One region of the Bacillus pretiosus genome, then DNA from elsewhere that is predicted to be linked to it. Evidence: riboswitches for the same ligand, from Rfam matches in the RefSeq annotation. Region 1 holds a riboswitch; the other holds the start of a gene.

Region 1 (8,170 bases):
TAGAAGATGCGGAGAGAATGCAGGATTGGTATAAGAAGAGAATGAGTGAGAATTAACTTGAAAAAGCTTGCCTATTATGAAAGGCAGGCTTTTTTTATTATAGGAAAATGAGTGACTTAATTCATATATTAGTAAAGCTACAGCGCACATATATCAATACATATCAAAAAAAGGTAGTATGCTTCTATTTCAGGAAAATCTGTGGAATTTTTGATGTGAATGGTATACTAATATAGAAAAAGTATTAGGAGGCTATATATGATAAGTCAGTTAAAAAGAGAAGCACTTGATGCATTAAAAGGAAAATGGGGATTAGCGGTAGGGGCAACCTTATTAGTCGGAATCCTTATTGGAGCTGTTGAAATGCTAACCACAGGTATTTTCTCGATATTTTGGGGTTGGGAAGAAGCAAATGAGTCGCTTACAGTAACTATTATTGCAATGTTTATTATCGGGCCGTTAACAGTAGGTGCTTCTTATTTTGTTTTAAATGTAATTCGCGGGACTAATGCTCGTATTGGTCATATATTTAGATGGTTTAACGATGGAAGTAAGTTTATGAAATCGTTTTCAACATATTTACTAATGAATGTGTACTTGGTTCTATGGACATTACTTCTTATTATTCCAGGTATTATTAAATCATTTTCTTATTCTATGACATATTTTATTTTGAATGATCATCCAGAATATACAGCGAATCAAGCGATTACTGAAAGCCGTCGTATGATGAATGGACATAAAATGGATTACTTTTTACTATGCTTAAGTTTCTTAGGTTGGTTCATTTTAAGTATTCTTACTTTAGGAATCGGTTTCTTATGGTTAGTACCTTATTTCTACACGACATCAGCTGCATTTTATGAAGAGATTTCAAAAGAATATTATAAAAAAGAAGACACTACTTTCTAATAACCACCTATCCCCTAAAGAATATAGGGCACAGATAGTTTAGATGTTCTGTTTATGGGGAGCACTTCAGGATAAGGTATAGGTTTTTATATAAAAATTCTGCCCTCTATGTTTTAGGATAGAGGGCTATTTTTTCATGTGAAAATAATGAATAATATATGTGAAACAAAAAAGCGAGGTGAATGAGAGTGAGCAAGTTTTTAATTCCGTATTCATTTTCTATATTAAGTTTCTTTATTTCAGTAACGGCACTTGATTTATATGATAGGATAGGAAAAAATGATGAGATGACTTCGCCAAACATAATTGGAAAGATAATTCAATCTACTGCGCAAATGGGAGTCCTTACATTATATTTCGGAGTACCTATCATTTTAGGTGGCTGTCTACTTGGGGAATTATTGTTTAGAGGTATCATTTTACGATTTAAACTAAGCTATATTATATCTTTATTATTATATTTACTTTTAGCTTGTAGTATTGTTTCAGTAACAGTTGGGATTCCAACTACATATGAAGATTCTAATATTTTTTTCATGGGAATAACTATGATTTGCGCTGTTACATTCTTTGTGGGCCGGAATATATCGGAAAAAACAAGTTAATAATGGAGTGACAGAATGAAATACACTTGTCCGTGCTGCGGGTATAGAACAATAGAAGAACCACCAGGTAACATATGAAATTTGTAATATATGTTATTGGGAAGATGATGAGGTTCAGTTTAACGGTCCTGACTTTGAAGGCGGGGCGGATGAAGTTTCGTTAAGACAAGCACAGAAAAATTTCATTACATTGGGTGCTTGCGAGGAATGTTTTGTGCAATCAGTTAGAAAGCCAAATAGTGAAGATGTGAAGGACGCTAGTTGGAAGCAAATTTAGTAAGTAAAATGTTATTACTCAATTTATCAGGAGTAATAACATTTTTTTTATGCAATGATGAAAGAATTAACGCCGTCTTATAAGATAAAATAGTAAAGATGATACAGTAATAGGAAGGCCAGTATCCAGAAAAGCTTTTAAATAAAAGGATAGAAAATCTCTGTCATTAAACCACATAAAGAATAAATGATTGTAGGAAATACCTAACAGTATAAATAAAGGAATACCGATCTTTAATTCGTGACTTCCTTTTATTTTTCTATAACAAAATTCACCTAATAAACAACCGATAAGAACAGGAATGCTTCCAAGAATTAAAAACATAATAATAGATACCCAAATCGGTCCCCATGAATCCGCATAATTTGGAACTAGTGTATACTGTAAAACGTTCACAATGATAGAAAAAACCAGTAAGCATATTAAATAACTAATAGAAAATTTTTTCAATGGAATCATCCTTATAAAAGTTCACTTTATTTTTATGAACATATAAACCTCTTTGAATTATAGATTAAATATATAAGGATAATCAATTTGTATGCATTTCATGTTTATGGATATATTTTCAACGAATATAAATGTATAGATGTATAGTCAATTGTGAGTATTTGATGTTATCATATTGAATGATATGGAAATTTTTAATAGAAGAAGCAACGAACAATTCAAAGGTAATGAAGCCTTTGTGGTATAAAGAAAATATTTATTATTACTCAGCGATATTAAAAATAAGATACGTATTTATATAAATTTAGTAGAAATGGGGGTTTTAAAAAGGAATGAGTATAAGTATAACAAGGCAAAAAATTTTAGCGGCCGCTTCTCAAATTGTGCAATGTAAAGGGGTTGCTAAGTTAACCTTAGAAGCGGTAGCAAAAGAGGCGGGGATAAGTAAAGGTGGATTGTTGTATCACTTTTCAACTAAAGAAGCTTTAATAGAGGGCATGATACTCAAAGGGACGGAGGAGTATCAAGACGCTATTCACAATAAAGTAGCGGAGGACTTAGAGAAGAAAGGAAGGTGGGTACGTTCTTTTGTAGAGGAAAGATTAAGTAATGAGGGAAGAGTAGAAGAGCTGGGTAGTAGTATGATGGCAGCATTAATGCTAAAGCCTGAATTACTTGAACCGTTAAAACAATCATTTCAGCAACTGCAAAATAAAATAGAAAATGATGAGATAGATTCAGTTTGTGCCACAATTATTAGATTAGCGGCAGATGGATTATGGTATTCGGAATATTTAGGGGTTGGAAGACTAAGCCCCGAATTAAGAGAAAAAGTGATTCAAGCTCTTATTTTTAATTCATATAAATAGAATATACGAACTATATAATGTAAAACAATTCACCATTGCTTATTTAATGCACTGGTGAATTGTTTTTTTTTATTAGAAAAATAGAACAATTTCATAGAGTATTGAATTATAACCGTCCAGACGGTATAGTAATATTTGGTTTAAGAGGAAAATGAAACAAAAAAAGAATAAAAAATATTTTTAGCACACTATTCGAAAGGATAGGCCGCAAAGCTTAGAGTCTACGGTAATACATATTGGTTACTAAGATCGTCTGGTTGCACATTTTTGATGCAACCGGACGGTCTTTTTTTGTTATATAAATATAAAAAATAGGAGGGAATTATGCAAATGAAAAGTACTAAGAGGCATATTTCGATGGTTTCATTAGTTTTTCTAGTATTATTTTCAGTGCTAAATGTGTGGGCTCCAGTTATTCAAGCCGCTGTGATAAAAAATCCAGTGGACGAGATTAATATCTCCCGTACTGATGGTACAACGTCTGAACCATATCAAGCCTCAGATGGCATGAAAGTAGAAGTGAAGTGGTCAGCTAAAGAAAAAATAAAAAGTGGAGATCAATTCACAATTGATATGCCAAAAGAATTTAGAAAAGATCTTATGAATATGAGTTTTCCTTTAAAAGATGCTGAAGGAAAAACAGTTGGTACATGTGAGATGAAAAAAGGTCTATTGACATGTACTATGGGTGATTACGTAGAAGGAAAGAATAACGTTAAAGGTTCTTTATTCGTAGAATTCTACTTTGGGCTAGAAGCATATGATGGTGTCAAAGAAATTCCATTAGAATTTAACGTTGATGGTCAAATCGTAAATAAAGAAGTAAGTGTAAATAATACGACAGAGAGACCGAAGCCACATCCCAATACAGATAATCTATTGAAATGGGGTTCTTATAATCAAGAAGATCCATCAATTGCTGATTGGCTTGTATATGTAAATGCAACTGGAACAGAAATGCAAGATCTTAAATTAACAGACACATTAGGACCTGGGCATGAATTAATTACAGATAGCTTAGTATTAGAAGAGGCTGTATTTGAAGATGGCTATGCACCAACAAATATTAAGCCAGCAGATTTATCTAAAATTAAAATCAATGCAACGAAAACTGGATTTACAATTGAATTTCCAGACAGTTCAAAAGGTTATATTTTAAGATATAAAACAAAGATTACCAATCCCGCTGCAAAGCCTCATAAAAATACAGTGAAATTAGAAGGCAAAAATATTAAAACTGAAGAAAAAGTAGGAGAAGTATTCGTAAGTGGTGGGGGAGGAACTGGTTCAGGCGACGATCATCCACCTAGTATTGAAAAGAATATAGTTGATGAGAGTGGTAAGCTTGTAGAGAATCAGCAGTTAGCGCAAATGGATCAACCTATTCAATATCAAGTTGGTACACATATACCAAACGATCCTCCTAAATACACATCTATGGTAATTAGTGATGATTTAGAAGATGTATTAGAAGTATTAGAGGCAAAAGTGTATGATCAAAATGGCCAAGATATTACTTCTAAAGGAACACTAAAGATAGATAAACAAAAAAGTGAAGTAACATTTACGTTCGGTGAGAGTTTTGACTATAAGTCATATGAAGACCAGATAATTAACCTTAGTATTAAGGCGAAAATTAAAGCTAATGCAGACTTATCTTCTTACGTAGATAAGAAGATTCCTAATAAGGCAGAATTACATTTTGATGATAAAACATTAACATCGAAAGAAGTAAATGTTACACCGCCTGAAGCTCTAAAAGAAGGTACAGTATCGATTCATAAAATAGATGCTGAGAATCCGAACAAAGGGTTAAAAGGTGCCGAATTTGAAGTTCGAAATAGTGCAAATGAAGTTGTTGCAAAACTGATAACGGACGAAAACGGCTTTTCAGTACCTCAAACTTTAGCTCCTGGGACGTATAAAGTTTATGAAAAAGTAGCACCTGAGGGATATCAAAAATTAACAAGTCCGGTAGAGGTTACACTTCAAGCTGGAGAAACAAAAGCAATTGAAATTAAAAATACTTTGCAAAAGGGTCAAATTGAATTAAAGAAAATTGATTCAGAAAATGGTGAAAAACCATTAGCAAATGCAGAGTTTGATATAGTAAAAGACGGTGTAGTAGTTGAGCATATTATTACAGATAAAGATGGTAAGGCAATTTCTAAACCGTTAGCGCCAGGAAAATATATTTTAAAAGAAACGAAAGCGCCTGAAGGATACCAATTAAAAGAAACAGAATTCGAAGTAAATGTAACAGGGGACGGTATATTCCCGATAACAGTAGAAAATGCAATGACAGACAAAGGTAATGTAGAAATTACAAAGGTGGACAAAGAAAACGGTTCAGTATTAGCGGGTGTCGAATTTGAAGTCCAAGATGAGAAAGGTGAAGTAGTAAGAAAAGTAACGACGGATAAAGAAGGAAAGGCAAACGTTTCAGATCTTTCAGTAGGAAAGTACAAATTAGTAGAGACGAAAAGCTTACCAGGTTACAAGAAACTAACAGAGCCAGTATCGTTTGAAATTACAAAAGGTATGACGAAAGTCCTATCATTAAAAGTAGAGAATGAACAGTTAGAAAACGGTTCAGTAGAAATTACAAAAGTGGATAAAGATAGCCAGAAAGCATTAAAAGGCGTAGTTTTCGAAGTACGAGATGAAAAAGATAAAGTAGTCAAAGAGGTAACAACAGATAAAGAAGGAAAAGCAAACGTTTCAGATTTATCAGTAGGAAAGTACAAATTAGTAGAGACGAAAAGCTTACCAGGTTATAAGAAACTAACAGAGCCAGTGTCATTTGAAATTACAAAAGGTATGACGAAAGTCCTATTATTAAAAGTAGAGAATGAACAGTTAGATAAAGGTTCAGTAGAAATCACAAAAGTAGATAAAGACAGCCAGAAAGCATTAAAAGGCGTAGTCTTCGAAGTACGAGATGAAAAAGATAAAGTAGTAAAAGAAGTAACAACAGATAAAGATGGAAAAGCAAAAATTGCAGACCTATCAGTAGGAAAGTACAAACTAGTAGAAGTAGAAAGTTTACCAGGCTATAAGAAACTAACAGAGCCAGTATCATTTGAAATCAAAAAAGGCATGATCGAGGTACTATCATTAAAAATAGAAAATGAAATGGTAGATACGGGGAATGTAGAGATAACAAAGATAGATAAAGATAATAAGGCACCGTTAGCGGGAGTAACGTTCGTTGTCCAAGATGAGAAAGGTAACGAAGTTAAAAAAGTAACGACAGATAAAGAAGGAAAAGCAAATGTTTCAGATTTATCAGTAGGAAAGTATGAATTAGTAGAGGTAGAAAGTTTACCAGGTTATAAAAAGCTAGAAAAACCAGTATCATTTGAAATCAAAAAAGGCATGACCGAAGTTCTATCATTAAAAGTAGAAAATGAAATGGTGGATACAGGGAATGTAGAGATAACAAAAATAGATAAAGATAGTAAAGCACCATTAGAAAATGTTGTATTTGAAGTACGTGATTTAAAAGGTAAAGTAGTTGCAAAAGTAACAACGGATAAAGAAGGAAAAGCAAACGTTTCAGATTTATCTATTGGGAAGTATGAGTTGGTGGAGGTAGAAACACCAGCAGGATACAAACCACTTGAAAAACCAATTTTATTCGAAATTGAAAAGGGTAGAGTAACAGCGTTAAAGCTAACAGTCGAAAATGAATTAGTGGATACAGGAAATGTAGAAATTACAAAAGTAGACAAAGAAAATAAAGATGCTTTAGCTGATGCAGTATTTGATATTCAAGATGAAGCAGGACAAGTAGTCGCTAAAATAACGACAGATAAAAAAGGACAAGCAAAAGTTACTAATTTATCAGTTGGAACATATAAGTTAGTAGAAGTGAAAGCACCAAAAGGATATAAGCAATTAGTAGATCCGATTACTTTCCAAATTGAAAAAGGCATGACAAAATCTCTTGCTTTAACAGTCGAAAATGAAATGTTAGACAAGGGTAATGTAGAAGTTACAAAAGTGGATAAAGACAGTCAGAAGACATTGACAGGTGTAGTCTTTGAAATCCAAGATGAAGCAGGCAAAGTAGTAACGAAAGTAACGACAGATAAAGAAGGAAAAGCGAACGTTTCAGATCTATCAGTAGGAAAATACAAATTAGTAGAGACGGAAAGCTTACCAGGTTACAAAAAGCTAAGCGAACCAGTATCATTTGAGATTACAAAAGGTATGACAGAAGTCTTATCACTAAAAGTAGAGAATGAACAGTTAGATAAAGGTTCAGTAGAAATTACAAAAGTAGATAAAGACAGTCAGAAAGCATTAGAAGGCGTAGTCTTTGAAGTGCAAGATGAAAAAGGGAAAGTAGTAACAAAAGTAACGACAGACAAAGAAGGAAAAGCAAACATTTCAGATCTATCTGTAGGAAGTTACAAATTAGTAGAGGTAGAAAGTTTACCAGGTTATAAAAAGCTAGAAAAACCAGTATCATTTGAAATCAAAAAGGGTATGACAGAAGTTTTATCCCTGAAAGTAGAAAACGAACAAGTAGATAAAGGTTCAGTAGAGATCACAAAAGTGGACAAAGACAGTCAGAAGACATTGGCAGGTGTAGTCTTTGAAATCCAAGATGAAGCAGGGAAAGTAGTAACGAAAGTAACGACAGATAAAGAAGGAAAAGCGAACGTTTCAGATCTATCAGTAGGAAAATACAAATTAGTAGAGACGGAAAGCTTACCAGGTTACAAAAAGCTAAGCGAATCAGTATCATTTGAGATTACAAAAGGTATGACAGAAGTCTTATCACTAAAAGTAGAGAATGAACAGTTAGATAAAGGTTCAGTAGAAATTACAAAAGTAGATAAAGACAGTCAGAAAGCATTAGAAGGCGTAGTCTTTGAAGTGCAAGATGAGCAAGGAAAAGTAGTAACGAAAGTGACAACAGATAAAGAAGGAAAAGCAAACATTTCAGATCTATCTGTAGGAAGTTACAAATTAGTAGAGGTAGAAAGTTTACTAGGTTATAAAAAGCTAGAAAAACCAGTATCATTTGAAATTACAAAAGGTATGAC
Region 2 (8,170 bases), 620 kb from region 1:
AATGTTTCCGTCATCATGTATAAGTTCTCCTGTTAAAATCCTTAACAAGGTTGATTTTCCAATTCCATTTTTCCCAACTAACCCAACATGCTCGCCCTTTAATAGTCGAAAACACGCATTATATAAAATGGTTTTCTCACCATATGAATGACTTAAATTTTCTACTGTTAATATACTCATTTTTTTCTCTCCTCTACTTATGGTTCATAAGCTAAATAGAGAGCAACAGTAAAAAGCCTTATTTAATTGTGCATATAAAAAATGGGTAAGGTGAATACACCTTACCCATTACATATTATCGTAAAAAAGGATTAAGGTTCTTTACCTGCTGTCTTCAATTTAGCTTAATCGTTAAAAATGGGCAGACTTCTCCCGTATCAAGCTAAAACCATTTGAAGAACAGTTGATAAAGTCATTTTATCCTTTCACTCCTTTAACATTTGTTATATTAAGAGTATAAACTACTCTGTTATATTCTATTCTCTATTTTTTCTTTTGTTCCTTCTCCGTTTTTTCATTTTCTGCGTAAATTTCTTTATACATCTTTTCTAATGCATATGGACTTGTAAAGATGAGCGTTAACGATTTCCAAATATAAATTCTTCTTTGTAATTCTATTCCGTACTCTTTACTAACCATATTTTTCACTTCTGGAATATGCTCTTCGTTTTGAAATTGTTGTACAGACTTCAATTCATTCTTTTTAAAATCTGTTAAAAATCCTATTACAGATCGTCCATGTTCCTGTGACCTTTCTTCTAAATCAAACTGAATTGAATGAACAAAACCTAAAACGTGAAAGATTTGAGCATGTAACCCGACAACAGCACGCTGTTCCATTAAGTTGTAGCACTCTCTTTTTAACTCTTCTACCATTTCTAAAGAATTTCTATTAACTGTTCTTTTGCTGACAAACATAATTTTTAAAATATGAGCGACTGCCCCCATACTTTTTAATATACTCTCTAAAACTTCTACCGCGTCTTCCACATAACCATTTGAAATTATAGAATGAATAAATTCATCTAATACCACTTGAAACTTTTTAATTAAATGTAAATCGCGTAATTCTGGAACATCTTCTCTCAATTGATTCCGGCCTTGAACCCACTTTAAAACTTCTGTCATTTCTTCTTCTTTTAATTCATGATGTTCCATACCATACTTCATTAATAAAATATGATTTTTTAATAAGGACTTTCCTTCTTCAAGATTATCCGGCGTTAATGAATCAACTATTTGCTCTATAGATTTCATCTTTCTCCCCCTATATAAAAAAGCCTCTTAACAGTAATTATACTAAAAACTGTTAAGAGGCTTTTTCTATTTTTTCATATAAGGAGCTAATACTCTCAGAATTTCTTCCTTATCCTTCTTTAACTCAAGTGATGTTAACATATCCATCGTTCTTGGTCTAGGTAATTTCACTTGTACCTCTCCAACTATTGATGCTGGTCTTTGAGATAAAATAAATACGCGATCCGAAAGTAAGATTGCCTCATCTAAGTCATGTGTAACCATAACGATTGTTTGCTTCTCTTGGTGCCAAGAGTTTAAAAGCCAGCTATGTACTTCCATTTTTGTAAAGGCATCTAATTTTCCAAAAGGCTCATCAAGTAGCATAATTGGCTTTTCACATAAATATGTGCGCAAAAAACTAATTCTTTGACGCATACCACCAGACAATTCATCTGGATAATGGTCTGCATATTCATCTAGTTCAAATTGCTTTAATGCTTCCATTCCCTCTGTCAGCCTTTGTTTTTTCGGTTTCCCTTCGATTTCCAATGGAAGAACTATATTTTGCAAAGCTGATCGCCAAGGTAGTAATAAATCCTGCTGCGGCATATAACTTACAACATCTTGCTCTTGTACGTGCGTATCCTTATACGTTACATTTCCACTTGTTGGTTTTTCAACATTTGCAATCATATTTAATAATGTGCTTTTCCCGCAACCACTCGGTCCTACAAAGGAAACGAACTCTCCCTCTCGTATAGAAGCACCAATATTTGCTAATACATTCTTTCCATCAAAAGCTTTTACAATCTCTTTTATTTGTAATCCACTCATTTTTCACTTGGAAGGAACTCATTTGTAAAGGCATCTTTCACATCAATTTTCTTCTTAATAACTTTGTTATCATATAAGAAATTCATGTAATTCGTCCAAACTTCTTCCTTCTGTACTCCCCACGTTTTTGCATCATCTTGATATTTCGTACTTAACCATTTTTGACTTTCTTGTACTAATTCTTTATTCACATCTGGAACTGCTTTAATTAAAATATCAGCAGCTTCTTTCGGTTCTTTAATTGCAAAATTATAACCTTCTGTCGTTGCACTCATAAACTTTTTCACAAAGTCTTTATCTTGCTTCGTATGTTTTTCACTCGTAATAATAACAGGACTATAGAAATCAAGCGCTGGGTCTAAGTCTTTCACCATAATCGTATTTAACTCTTTTCCTTGGCGCTTCGCTTCAATTCCATCCCATCCGTAATATATCCATTCAAAGTCTGCATCACGACCGATTGATTTAAAGAAATCTGTTTGTCCTAAGATGATTTTTTCAACTTTATTAAAATCAGCTTGATGCTTCTCCATGATTGTCTTCAACGTTGCTTCTTCTGCTGGTCCTCCCCAGCCGCCGTAACGTTTACCTTCAAAATCTTTTGGTGACGTCATATTATCTTTTTTAAGTGATGCAAAAGCTGAAGTGTTATGTTGAATGATTGCTCCTATAGATACAACAGGAATACCTTCCACACGAGCCAACGTTACATTTTCTTGTGCGCTTATTGCGAAGTCAGCTTTTCCGGAAGCTATCATTTGCTCCGCTGTCACATTATCACCTGGCTGAATAATTTCTACATCTAATCCTTGCTTTTTATAATAATCTTTCGCTTGCGCTACATATAGGCCAGTATGATTCGTATTCGGAAACCAATCTAATACTACTTTTACTTTTTGATCTTTACTTGCACTTTCTTCTTTCTTCGCCGGATTACATCCAGCTACACCTACTGCTAATAAGGCAGCCAACATAACTTTTAAACCTTTTTTCATTTTCTGCCGTCCTTTCTATATATCCATGGTGCTGTTATTCTTGCCATAAACTCCACAATAAAATACAGACATAATGTCACCATAACAATAATTGCCGCCACACCAAATACTCGGGCTGTTAGAAAGGATTTTGTAGCTCTTGTAAGCATAACTCCTAATCCTTCGCTTGCACCGAGCCATTCCCCAATAATTGCTCCCATTACGCTATATGTAACTGCAATTTTTAAACCTGAGAAAAAGTATGGCAGCACTGCTGGAAACTTTACTTTCTGGTAAACTTGCCATTTCGTTGCCTTCATCGTTTGCAACAAATTCAACATATTTTTATCTACCGTTTGAAAACCTTCTAAAATGCTGAGCGCAATCGGGAAGAAACAAACGAGTATTACTACCATTACTTTCGGTAGCATTCCATATCCAAACCAAATAATAAATAACGGTGCAAGTACAACGATTGGAATCGTTTGCGAAATAACAAGCAACGGATTTATTAAAATACGAAATAAAGGGATAACATCCATAATAATTGCAATACTTGTCCCAATTAAAATCGCAAAAAACAGTCCGATTAGAACCTCTTGTAACGTTTGCATCATATTCGGTAATAGTAAATCTTTCATTCCAATTAATTCTTGAACAATGGCAGAAGGCTTCGGTAAAATCCACGGTTCAATTTTAAATAATGAAACAGATCCTTCCCATATCGCTATGAGAAGGATAAGCCAAATTGTTGTAATTATTTTAGATTGCTTCTGGTTTTGCATATTCATCACGGTACTTCCAAACCTTTTCATCTATCGTTACACCAGTGCTTGGACGATAATGGATTTTAATAGAAGTAATCACTTCTTCTGCTCCAGCATCCACACAAGCTTGTTGCGCACGTTTAATGATATCAAGAAGTACATCTAATTCTCCTTCCAGCGTTGTTTCCATTGCCCCTACTTCATAACGAACTCCCGATTGTTGTACAACTTCAATTGCTTTATCAACAACAGAATACACATCTTTGTTCTTCGCTTGTGGTACTACTGAAAATGAAATTGTAACTTGTTGTGACATAGTAAAATCCCCCTTATAAAATGAAATATTAAAACAAGAAAAGGCTTTCCTACTGCGTAGGAAAGCCTTGTATGCAAGTTATTATAGAATAACATATGCTACATCACTTTAAGTAACTCCCTACGCTGGCATTATCCAGATCAGGTTGAGGGTCGATGTTTGTTTACATCCTCTCAGCCAATTGGCTCCCCGGTCCTTAATTCGTTTTCATTGTAGCATGATTTATTTTATTGAACAAACAAAAGCACGTATAATCATTTCATTTAACTTTTGAATTCCCCTATTAACTCTTGTAACTCCTGTGAAAGCCAGCTTAAAGAACTAGCTAATTCAGCTATATCTTGTACAGACATTTCCTGTTCTTTCATACTTTCTTCAATATTATTACTACTATTTGCATACTTATTTGCAATAAGTGATAGTTCATTTACAACACGAACAATATTTTGGCTATTTTGCAATATATCACTTGAATTGCTAGAAACAACTCTAACTTGATTTGTAACAGATTGTGCTGATTTTGAAATTTTTTCAAAGAAAGCACCACTACTTTGAAAAAGTTTAATTCCGGATTCTACTTCTTTTGAAGCTTTTTGTATTGAAACAACAGCTTCTTCCGTTTCAACTTGTGTTTCCCCTATTAATTTCGCTATATCTTTTGCTGATGCTTCCGTCTGCTCTGCTAATTTACGCACTTCATCAGCAACAACGGCAAATCCCTTTCCGGTTGCCTCAGCACGTGAAGCTTCAATAGAAGCATTTAAAGCTAGCGAATTCGTTTGATTTGAAATACCTGTAATTACATTTACAATATCACTAATTTCTTTTGATCTTGTTTCCAAAGAATGAATGATAGAAGATAAATCTTGTACTGCATTTTGTATTATTTTCATTTGATTAATCGTCTGTTCAATAACACCATTTCCTTTTACTGAATGATGCGTCGTACCTTCAGACTCTTTCGCCATTTGTTTTGCAATATTAGTTATCTCTTCCATCCTATCTTCCATTTCATATACAATACCTAAATACTTTGGTACTGAAGTTTCTTGTGATTGAACGCCAGCCCTTAACTCAACTATAGAACTTACGATTCCTTGGACTGCCATACTATTCTCTTTCGTACTCACTGACAATTCTTGCGAAGATGAGGAAACCTGTTCTGCTGTCTGCTTCACTTTATCTATAATTCCTTTAAACTTCTCAATGGTATTATTAAAATACGCATTAATAATACCAATATCATCTGGTCTTTCCTCTAATTTAATACTTAAATCACCTTCACCGACTCTGCGCAATCCTTCACGTAAATCCCGCAATGGAGCAAGTGCGTTACGCACAATTAAGAATTGAATAAAAGTTGCAATTAAAACAGAAATACAAATAAACATTAAACCTTGTATAATGAACTTTTCTTTTGTACTAGGAACAATAGAAGCATCTACATCAGCTGCAACAAGTGCCACAATATTACCTTCTCCATCTTTAATTGGCTCTAATATCGTTACCCATGTTCCTAATGCGTCTTCATATACTTCTGTCATGTTTGCTTTTTTTGTGCTCATTACTTTATCATATGCTTTCATCCAAAGGTCTGGTTGTTTATAATATTCTCCCGGCCTTACTTCAACAACATTTGCTAAACCTGTAGATAAATCAATGATTTGTAGCTCACCTTTTTCATTTTTTTTCGCTCCAACAATATAGGTTTGTCCAACACTGTTCAATTCTTCCGTTGATTCATCTAATTTCTCTGTTAACTTCTCTCTCTTTTCTCTTTCTGCTGTTGGGTCTTTTGCAACATCTCTCAATATTTCTGCGTCTAATTTATGTAATACCGTATCTCCTGTTTCAAAAGAATGCCTTTCAAATATAGACATCATGCTATTTTGAAACATGTTAAAACTTAACGCTCCCATAGTACCGACAAGCGTCAAAATAACTAACACAGTTAACAATACATTTTTTTGAAGAAATGATAGTTTATGCCAATATCTTCTCATTAACATCACCTTTCTTAATTAACTTACTATAAAGTAACGCTATTAAAATATACACCTTATTAATAAACGATAACGGCTCTCATTTGTTTATAAACAAAAAAAAGACCAATGAAAAGAGCATTGGTCAAGACCAACCCTATCCGTCCGGTAACTGGCTAGCATAGCCTTTCGACCTTAGCTCCTGTAGTTTTGCGTCCTAATGTTTCCATCAGTTTGCCTTTCTCGCTGAACGAGTTGAACGATATGGGAGTTCTATGAGAATTAAATTATTCTCTATCAAAGATTACAACATAAGAATTAAAATGTCTACCTATTTAGAGATGCAAATGTAAAGTTTCAAGGTATTATTTTTTCGAAATAATTTAACAAAGTTCGTGAATGTTACATTTCTTGTGTTATATAATAAAAAATGTATATAACACAAGGATTATTTTGGGTATTTGTTTTAATTTTCGTTCAAATTAAATTATTCAAATATATCTTAACTAATGAATTCCGGAGGTAGTTTATCATGTTTTGGCTACAATTTCTTACGTTACTACTCTGCATTTTTATTGGCGCACGCCTAGGCGGAGTTGGTCTAGGAGTAATGGGTGGCGTTGGTATGGCAATACTTGTTTTTGTCTTCCACTTACAACCTACAGCTCCTCCTATTGATGTAATGCTTATGATTTTAGCAGTAATTACAGCTGCCGGTGCACTGCAAGCTGCTGGAGGAATGGACTACCTTGTTCATCTAGCTGAGAAAGCATTGCGAAAAAATCCAAAGCGCATTACATTCTTTGCTCCAATTGTTACTTATTTATTTACACTGTGCGCAGGAACTGGTCACGTTGCTTATTCTGTACTTCCTGTTATCGCAGAAGTCTCTCGCGAATCTGGGATTAGACCGGAACGACCAATGTCAATTGCCGTAATCGCTTCCCAACAAGCAATTACAGCTAGCCCTATATCAGCTGCAACAGTTGCACTTTTAGCAATGCTAGCTGACTATAAAATCACCTTATTAGATATTTTAAAAGTAAGTATTCCTTCTACCTTCATCGCTTGTATGGTAGCTGCATTTGTTGCTAGCAAAATGGGGAAAGAATTAAATGAAGACCCTGAATACTTGAAACGTTTAAAAGAAGGAATGATTCCTAAAATTGAAGAGAAGAAAGAATTTGTTGGTTTAAAAGGCGCTAAACTATCCGTTATCCTTTTCTTAGTAGGAACTTTCCTTGTCGTACTTCTCGGTTCATTTGAAGCACTTCGTCCAGGATGGATGGTTGCCGGGAAGTTAATTCGTCTTTCCATGCCAAACACAATTGAAATGGTTATGTTAACTATCGCAGCTCTTATTATTATTTTCTGCAAACCAAATGTAGAAAGCATCGTGTCTGGTAACGTCTTTAAAGCGGGGGCAACAGCTGTTGTTGCTATTTTCGGTATCGCTTGGATGGGAGATACTTTCTTTAACGGAAACTTAAATATGATTCAAGGATCAATTCAGCACCTAGTAACAAGTGCACCATGGCTATTTGCCATCGCATTATTCATTCTATCTATTTTACTATATAGCCAAGCAGCAACAGTACGTGCTTTAATGCCTCTTGGATTATCACTCGGTATTCCACCAGCACTACTAATCGCAATGTTCCCTGCAGTAAATGGATATTTCTTCATTCCAAACTATGGAACAATCGTTGCTGCCATTAACTTCGATCGCACTGGTACAACAGGTATTGGTAAATATGTTTTAAATCATAGCTTTATGATTCCAGGCCTAATCGCAACATTCACCTCTATCGGAATTGGAATGCTCCTAATATCAATTATGTTTTAAAGAAAAAGCACAAACCGACAATTTTAAAGGGTTTGTGCTTTTTTAATCAAACGTTTGTTTAAATATTTTTAACTGTCCATTATGTTCTTTTCTATTTTTGTGAAGTTCCCTTTCCCTACAAGCTCCTATTTACTTCCACTACTAGCTTCTTCGTACTTTCATACGGAGATTCCGCTAAACTAATCGCGGAAATAACAGAAACACCGTCCGCA

Evidence for each region. A riboswitch is a leader RNA that binds a small molecule or an ion and turns the genes downstream of it on or off. The one in region 1 is predicted to bind cyclic di-GMP.
Region 2: another riboswitch for cyclic di-GMP. It lies ahead of ACU8YW_RS02285 (methyl-accepting chemotaxis protein); the one in region 1 lies ahead of ACU8YW_RS05570 (SpaA isopeptide-forming pilin-related protein).

Annotation. Positions count from the first base shown of each region.
Region 1 is NZ_CM129593.1:1,058,708-1,066,877, forward strand. It holds gene ACU8YW_RS05540 (PH domain-containing protein) at 1-56, shown strand, start outside; gene ACU8YW_RS05545 (DUF975 family protein) at 259-912, shown strand; partial or broken gene ACU8YW_RS05550 (hypothetical protein) at 1,095-1,536, shown strand; partial or broken gene ACU8YW_RS05555 (CPCC family cysteine-rich protein) at 1,533-1,794, shown strand; gene ACU8YW_RS05560 (hypothetical protein) at 1,861-2,244, opposite strand; gene ACU8YW_RS05565 (TetR/AcrR family transcriptional regulator) at 2,577-3,113, shown strand; cyclic di-GMP riboswitch class I at 3,286-3,378, shown strand; gene ACU8YW_RS05570 (SpaA isopeptide-forming pilin-related protein) at 3,438-8,170, shown strand, end outside.
Region 2 is NZ_CM129593.1:439,651-447,820, reverse strand. It holds gene ACU8YW_RS02315 (ABC-F family ATP-binding cassette domain-containing protein) at 1-180, opposite strand, end outside; gene ACU8YW_RS02310 (hypothetical protein) at 484-1,257, opposite strand; gene ACU8YW_RS02305 (ABC transporter ATP-binding protein) at 1,324-2,073, opposite strand; gene ACU8YW_RS02300 (ABC transporter substrate-binding protein) at 2,070-3,068, opposite strand; gene ACU8YW_RS02295 (ABC transporter permease) at 3,065-3,838, opposite strand; gene ACU8YW_RS02290 (MTH1187 family thiamine-binding protein) at 3,810-4,130, opposite strand; TPP riboswitch at 4,231-4,332, opposite strand; gene ACU8YW_RS02285 (methyl-accepting chemotaxis protein) at 4,394-6,133, opposite strand; cyclic di-GMP riboswitch class I at 6,277-6,361, opposite strand; gene ACU8YW_RS02280 (anaerobic C4-dicarboxylate transporter family protein) at 6,645-7,958, shown strand; gene thiE (thiamine phosphate synthase) at 8,074-8,170, opposite strand, start outside.